One region of the Corynebacterium sp. MSK006 genome, then DNA from elsewhere that is predicted to be linked to it. Evidence: predicted binding sites of a transcription regulator. Region 1 holds the regulator's gene; the other holds the start of a gene.

Region 1 (3,406 bases):
CACGACCACGCGCGCGCCCCCGGCCGCCGCCTCCCGGACCGCCTCGGTGACCGTGACCAGGTTCTTCTCCGGGTCGCCCGTGGACAGGATCTGTGCCGCCGCAATTCGCATGGTCCCAGGGTATGTGGATGGGCCAGAGTTATCCACAGGTTCGCCCCTCGCCCCTCGCCCCGCGCGCGCCGGCACGCTGCAATGGGGCCATGACCGAGAACCTGATCCTCACCGACGCCTTCCGCTCCCGCGTCCGCGCCGCGCTGGCCGCCGTCAACGCCCCCACGATCGCCGTCCCGCTCACCGACCCGCCCCGCACCGCCGCCGCCCTGACCCGCGCCCTCGCAGCCTGGAACGGCACGCTCTCCGAGCGCGCCCGCCGCCGCGCCGAGGTGCTGGCCGACCTCGGTTCGCTTTCCGACGTCGCGTTCGCCGCCGACGCCGAGACCGCCGCATGGCTCCGGCGGTGACGGCGCAGTACCTGCGCGCCGCGGCCGCCGCTCTGCGGGCGGCCGCCGCCGGCGCCCGCGCCACCGGCCGGGACTGGGCCGCCGAGGAGTCCGCCCTCGCCGTCGGCGTGGCCGGCGGCCCGGCGGCCGGGGTCGCGCGCCTGGCCGAGACCTCCCCGGCCGTCAACGAGACGGCCGCGCAGATGACGGCGGTCGCCTCCGTCCTCGACGTCTCCGCCTCGCTGCACGAGCGGCTCATCGGCTGGGAGGGCCCGCTGGCACACCTCGCCGACGCCTTCGGCGAGGTCCTCGACCGGCGCTGCGCCGAGGAGGTCACCGCCCTGTGCACCCCGCCGGCCGGCCCGCCCGGGCGCAGGCTCGGCGACCTCGGCGGCCTCTCCCCCGACGCCGTCCACGAACTGCAGCTGACCGAGAACCCGCGGCTCGCCCCGCTCTTCGACGGCGGCGAGGCCCGGCTGCTCGAGGCCGGCCCCGACGGCGTCGTCGCCGTGGTCGGTGACCTCGACTCGGCCGAGACCACGCTCACCTTCGTCGCCGGGGTCGGCTCCTCGAAACCGGAGTCCTGGCCCGGCTACCTCGTCCGGGCCCGCGAGCTCAACCAGGCCACGGGGGCGGCGACCGTCATGTGGCTCGGCTACCGCGCACCGGCGACACTGACCGGCGCGCTGGCCCGCGAACCCGCGGCCAACGGCGCGGCGGACCTGCGCACCTTCCAGGCCGCGCTGGCCGCCCGCAACCCCGGGCAGCGCCGCGTGGTCCTCGGCCACAGCTACGGCTCCGTCGTCGCCTCCCGGGCCGCCCGCGATCCGCACCCGCCGCTCGAGGCCGACGCCCTGGTGCTCGTCGGCAGCCCCGGTGTGGACGCGAAGAACGCCGGCGAGCTCTCGCTCGCCGGCGCAGGTGGGGTGCACGCGATCACCTCGAAGGCGGACCCCATCGGCCTGACGGTCGACGACCGCGCCGGGGTGCACGGCCGGGACCCGACCTCCCCCGGCTTCGGGGCGCGCGTGTGGCACGCCGGCCGGGGCGTGGACCACAGCGGCTACTGGGAGGACCCGGTCACGCTCGCCGCGCTGGCGGCGATCACGCGTGGTCCGGGCGATTCGACCGGCGTCTACGCGCCCCGGGGCTCCACATGACCACGGCCGTCGACCGCGGCACGGGCACGAGCTCGCCGCCGCGGGCGCGGGCGGTGTGCGCCTCGCGCAGGGCCTCGTTCTCGGCCTCGAGGTCGTCGACGCGGCGCCGCAGCTCCGCGTTCTCGCGGTCGAGGTCCAGGATCGCCTTGATCCCGGCGAGGTTCACGCCGTCGACCTGGCTGAGTTTCTGCACCCGGCGCAGCAGCACGACGTCCTCACGCGAGTAGCGTCGTCCGCCGCCGCGGGTGCGCGCGGGGGTCACCAGGCCGAGGCGGTCGTAGGTGCGCAGCGTCTGGGCGTGCATGCCGGAGAGCTGCGCGGCCACGGAGATCACGAAGACCTCCTCGGTGACCTTCTCGTCCTTGTCGCTCATCGCCGCGCCCCCTCCCAGTCGGCCCGTGGGTCGAAGCCGGACTCACGCTCGGCCTGCGCGTAGGTGCGCAGCGCGGAGGTCGCGGCCGCGTCCAGGTGGGTCGGCACGCTTACCTCAACGGTGACCAGCAGGTCGCCGCCGTTGATGCCACGCCCGCGCACCCTGAGGGTGCGCCCGTCGCGGGTGCCGGCGGGGATCTTCACGCGCACCGGCGAGTCCAGCGTCGGCACGGTGACCGTGTCGCCGAGCGCCAGCTCGGCGAAGGACACGGGCACGGTGACCTCCAGGTCGTCGCCCTTGCGGGTGAACACGGCGTCGTCACGCACGTGGACGGTGACGAACAGGTCGCCGGACGGCCGCCCGTTCGGGCCGGCCTCGCCCTGGCCCGCCAGGCGCACCTTCTGCCCGTCGATGACGCCGGCGGGGATGCGCACGGTGATCGAGCGAGTGCGGTGCACGGTGCCGGTGCCCGAGCAGGTGGTGCACGGATCCTCGATGACCTCGCCGGTGCCCTGGCACTTCGAGCACGGCGCGGAGAACCCGAAGGCGCCGCGCTGCTCGTTGGTGAAGCCGGAGCCCTCGCACTCGGGGCAGGTCGCCTTCTCGCCCGAGCGGGAGCCCGAGCCGTGGCAGGTCGCGCAGGGTGCCTCGCCGGAGATCTGCAGCGGCAGGGTCGTGCCCTTGGCGGCCTCGCGGAACTCGAGGGTTATCTGCGTCTCGACGTCGGCCCCCCGCGACGCCCGCCGCGACCGCGACGAAGCACGCTGGCGACCGCCACCCCGATTGCCAAAGATGTCACCGAAGAGGTCACCCAGACCGCCTTCTGCAGAAAATCCTCCACCTTGTCCGAAGATGTCGTTGACGTTGAATCCGTCCGCGCCCCGCGTCGACGTGCGAAACCCACCGGGCGGGAACCCGGTACCTCCGAATCCGCCGTGGGCGATCATCGCCCGGAACTCGTCGTACTCCTTGCGCTTCTTCTCGTCGCCGACGACGTCGTAGGCTTCCGCGGCGCGCTTGAACCGGGCCTCGGCTGCCTTGTCGCCCGGCTTCTTGTCCGGGTGGTTCTCGCGTGCGATCTTGCGGTAGGCGCGCTTGATCTCGTCGTGGCCCGCGGACGAGGAGACACCCAGGTCCACGTAATAGTCTTTGTCTGCCCATTCACGTTCAGCCACTGGGCATCTCCTCCTTCCGCCATCGTCTTCATCGGTGGGCGGGCTAACTGAATACGGTGCTAAATCTGTCTAAGTAAAAGGTGCTAAATGTCCGGTCCGGGCCGCCGGCTCGCGCCGACGGCCCGGGAGGCGGGTCAGGCCTCCTCAGTGTTCTCCGAGTCGCCGTCGTCCGCCGGGGCGTCGCCCTGCGGGTCGCCGATGATCACCATCGCGGTGCGCACCGTCTTCCCACCGAGGGAGAAGCCCTGCCGGAGGACG
Region 2 (3,406 bases), on a different contig from region 1:
TCCTCGATCTCGAGGCGGCGCACGATGCGCTCGGCCTCGTCGATCTCCTGCGGGGAGGAGTCGATCTCCATGCGCAGCCGGCTGCCCGCCTCGTCGACGAGGTCGATGGCCTTGTCCGGCAGGAAGCGGCTGGTGATGTAGCGGTCCGAGAGCTGCGCGGCGGCGACCAGGGCGGAATCCTGGATGCGCACGCCGTGGTGCACCTCGTAGCGCTCCTTGAGTCCACGCAGGATGCCGACGGTGTCCTCCACCGAGGGCTCGCCGACGTAGACCTGCTGGAAGCGGCGCTCGAGCGCGGCGTCCTTCTCGATGTACTTGCGGTACTCGTCGAGCGTGGTCGCGCCGACCAGGCGCAGCTCGCCGCGGGCGAGCATCGGCTTGATCATGTTGCCGGCGTCCATGGAGCCCTCGCCGGTGGCACCCGCGCCGACGATGGTGTGCAGCTCGTCGATGAAGGTGACGATCTCACCGTTCGAGTTCTTGATCTCCTCAAGGACGGCCTTGAGGCGCTCCTCGAACTCGCCGCGGTACTTCGCGCCGGCGACCATGGAACCCAGGTCGAGCGAGATCAGCGTCTTGCCCTTGAGCGACTCGGGCACGTCGCCGGCGACGATGCGCCGGGCCAGGCCCTCGACGATGGCGGTCTTGCCCACGCCGGGCTCGCCGATGAGCACCGGGTTGTTCTTCGTGCGCCGGGAGAGGACCTGGACCACACGCCGGATCTCGGAGTCACGGCCGATGACCGGGTCGATCTTGCCCTCGCGGGCCCGGGCGGTCAGGTCGGTGGAGTACTTCTCCAGCGCCTGGAACTGCCCCTCGGGGTCCTGGTTGGTCACCTTGTGGGAGCCGCGCACCGTCGGGAACGCGCCGGTGATCGCCTCGTAAGTCGCGCCGCGGCCCTTGAGCAGGTCGGCGGCGTCGGAGTCGCCGCGGGCGATGCCCGCGAGCAGCACCTCGGTGGAGACGTACTCGTCGCCGAGCTCGCCGGCCAGCTCCTGCGCCGCGGTCAGCGCGTTGAGCGCCTCGCGGTTGAAGTTGGGGTTGGCCATGTTCTGCCCGGAGGCGGAGGGGTAACCCTCGACGAGCTTCTTGGCCTCGTCGAGCACGGACTGCGGGTCCACGCCCGCAGCCTTGAGCACGGGCGCGGCCACGCCCTCCTCCTGCTCGAGGACGGCGACCAGCAGGTGCGCCGGACGGATGTCGGGGTTGCCGTTCTGGGAGGCCGACTGCAGGGCCGCCTGCAGCGCCTCCGAAGTCTTCGTGGTGGGGTTAAAGGAGCTCATAAGTGTGTGTGCCTTTCATTGACGACGCCGCGCCGGTCACCCCGGCGCGCGCCGCACGGTTTATTGTTCACCCTCCACAACGCCGCAGAGGTTGAGTCCATTCCACTCAAGACAAAATTCTTTGAGTCGTTGTCGCTCAACTTTAGCGATCGAGACTCAAGCGCGCCACGTGCCGGCAACGCACATCCCGACCCCACGCCGCGCATTGGCGCCATCTCCGCAAATCGCGCACGATTCCGGCGGTTGACCGATTCGTGTGAGATTAAGACCCCCGAGAATCTCACACGGTCACGCCATTTCCGCAGTTCGTGTGAGATTAGCCCCCCACCTAATCTCTCAAAGTTTCGCCCGATCGCACACCCTTGAGAGTTTTCGCCCTCAGGCGTCACGTCTCAGACGCCGCGTCTCGGTTTATTTATCACAGCTGTGATACTTTCGGCCCCATGCCGAAAATTGTCGACCCCGCCCGCCGCCGGGCCCGCATCCTCGACGCTGCCTTCCGCGTCGTGGCCGAGGAGGGCGCCACGGCCCTGTCCTTCCGCACCGTCGCCCGCGTCTCCGGGCTCAACGTGGGCAGCGTGCGCAACACCTACGCCACCGCTCGCCAGCTGCTCGCCGACGCCGCCGAGGAGGCCGGCGAGCGCATGGGCCGCCGGCTGGCCGGCCACGACCTCTCCGGGCGCCCCGGCAGCCACGACATCGACTCCGCGCTCGCCGTCCTCGCCGAGCTGCTCCCGCTGGACGCCGAGCGCCGCGCGGAGAACACCGTGCTCATCGAGTTCATGGCCGCCGCCCGCACCCACGAGGTCTACCGCGCGACCACCGAGCGGATGTCCCGGGACATGCGTGCCGTGGTCGCCGCCGTGCTCACGGCCCTGGGCGCAGACCCCGCGCACGCCGAACCCGTCACCGCGCTGATGGTCGGGCTGACCTTCGAGGCCGTCACCGGCCACGGCGGACTCACCGCCGACGAGATGCTCCGGCTGGTGCGCGCCGCCCTTACCACGGGGGTCGACGGATGAGGAAGCGACCGCCACCCCCGTGGCTGGCGGTGATGCTGCTGACCGCGCTCGTGCTCTACACGGACGACTACGTCATCGCCGGCATCCTGCCCGACATCTCCGCCGACCTGAACGTCTCCGAGGAGGCCGCCGGCCAGCTGGTCACGGCGTTCTCCCTGACCGTCGCGCTCAGCGCCCCGTCGGCGGCGGTCCTGCTCGCCGGGGTGCGCCGCAGCCGGCTCTTCACCGTCGTCCTGGGTGCCTTCGCCGCCGTCAACGTCGCCGCCGCCTGCGCCCCGCACTTCGCGGTGCTGCTCGCGCTACGCGTGCTCGCCGCCCTTTGCACCGGTGCAGTGACCCCGGCGGTGTTCTCCTGGACGGCCGCCCAGGCCCCGCCGGCGAAGGTGGGACGCTACGTCGCGGTGGTCGCCATGGGTGTGACCGGCGCGATCGCGCTCGGCGTGCCCGTGGGCATCACCGTCGCGCACGCGGCCGGCTGGCGGGCCAACTTCCTCGTGCTCGGGGCGGCCGCCGTGGTTTGTCTGCTCGCGGTGCGCGCGGCGATGCCCTCCGACCCCCGCGGCGAGCCTGCAGCCTCGCCGCTCGCCCAGCTGCGGGCCGTGGCCTCCCGACCGGTGGCCACCGCGCTCGTCGGCAACCTGGTGGCGATCAGCGGGTCGATGATGGCGCTGACCTACCTCGCGCCCTACCTCGCTTCCGTCCACCCCGGCCAAGATCTGCGCGCGGTAGCCTTCGCCGCTTCCGGGGCGGCGGGTGTCGCCGGGGTCCTCCTCGGCGGGGTACTCGCCGACCGGCTCGGGCCGCGGTGCACCCTCCTGCTCGGCGCCGGGATCCTCACAGGCGGGCTCGCGGGCGCCGGGCTGCTCGCCGTGGACCCGCCCGCCCCGGCCTCGGTACTCATCGCCGTCGTCGCCGCGCAGGCCTTCGGCGCCTTCGTCCTCTCCCCGTCCCTGACCTCCTGGTACTTCACCGTCGGCGGCGACGGCGCGGAGAGCGCGGTCGCGCTCAACACCTCCGGCACCTACCTCGGCGTCGCCGTCGCCGGCGCACTCGGCGGGTGGGTGCTGGCCACCGGTGGGCCCGGGGTCGTGCCGCTGGCCG

What was found. The regulator HspR, encoded in region 1, represses chaperone genes until heat shock. The targets are predictions, from matches to a motif close to ANNTGAGTNNNNNNNACTCANNT.
Region 2: the regulator HspR is predicted to act here: its motif matches at 1,373-1,395, upstream of clpB (ATP-dependent chaperone ClpB).

The regions. Positions count from the first base shown of each region.
Region 1 is NZ_JASPJZ010000006.1:1,609-5,014, forward strand. Features, by position in the region: gene QQA02_RS05025 (carbon-nitrogen hydrolase family protein) at 1-111, opposite strand, end outside; gene QQA02_RS05030 (hypothetical protein) at 201-461, shown strand; gene QQA02_RS05035 (alpha/beta hydrolase) at 446-1,600, shown strand; gene QQA02_RS05040 (heat shock protein transcriptional repressor HspR) at 1,545-1,973, opposite strand; gene dnaJ (molecular chaperone DnaJ) at 1,970-3,148, opposite strand; gene grpE (nucleotide exchange factor GrpE) at 3,283-3,406, opposite strand, start outside.
Region 2 is NZ_JASPJZ010000007.1:108,779-112,184, forward strand. Features, by position in the region: gene clpB (ATP-dependent chaperone ClpB) at 1-1,283, opposite strand, end outside; gene QQA02_RS06065 (TetR/AcrR family transcriptional regulator) at 1,727-2,305, shown strand; gene QQA02_RS06070 (MFS transporter) at 2,338-3,406, shown strand, end outside.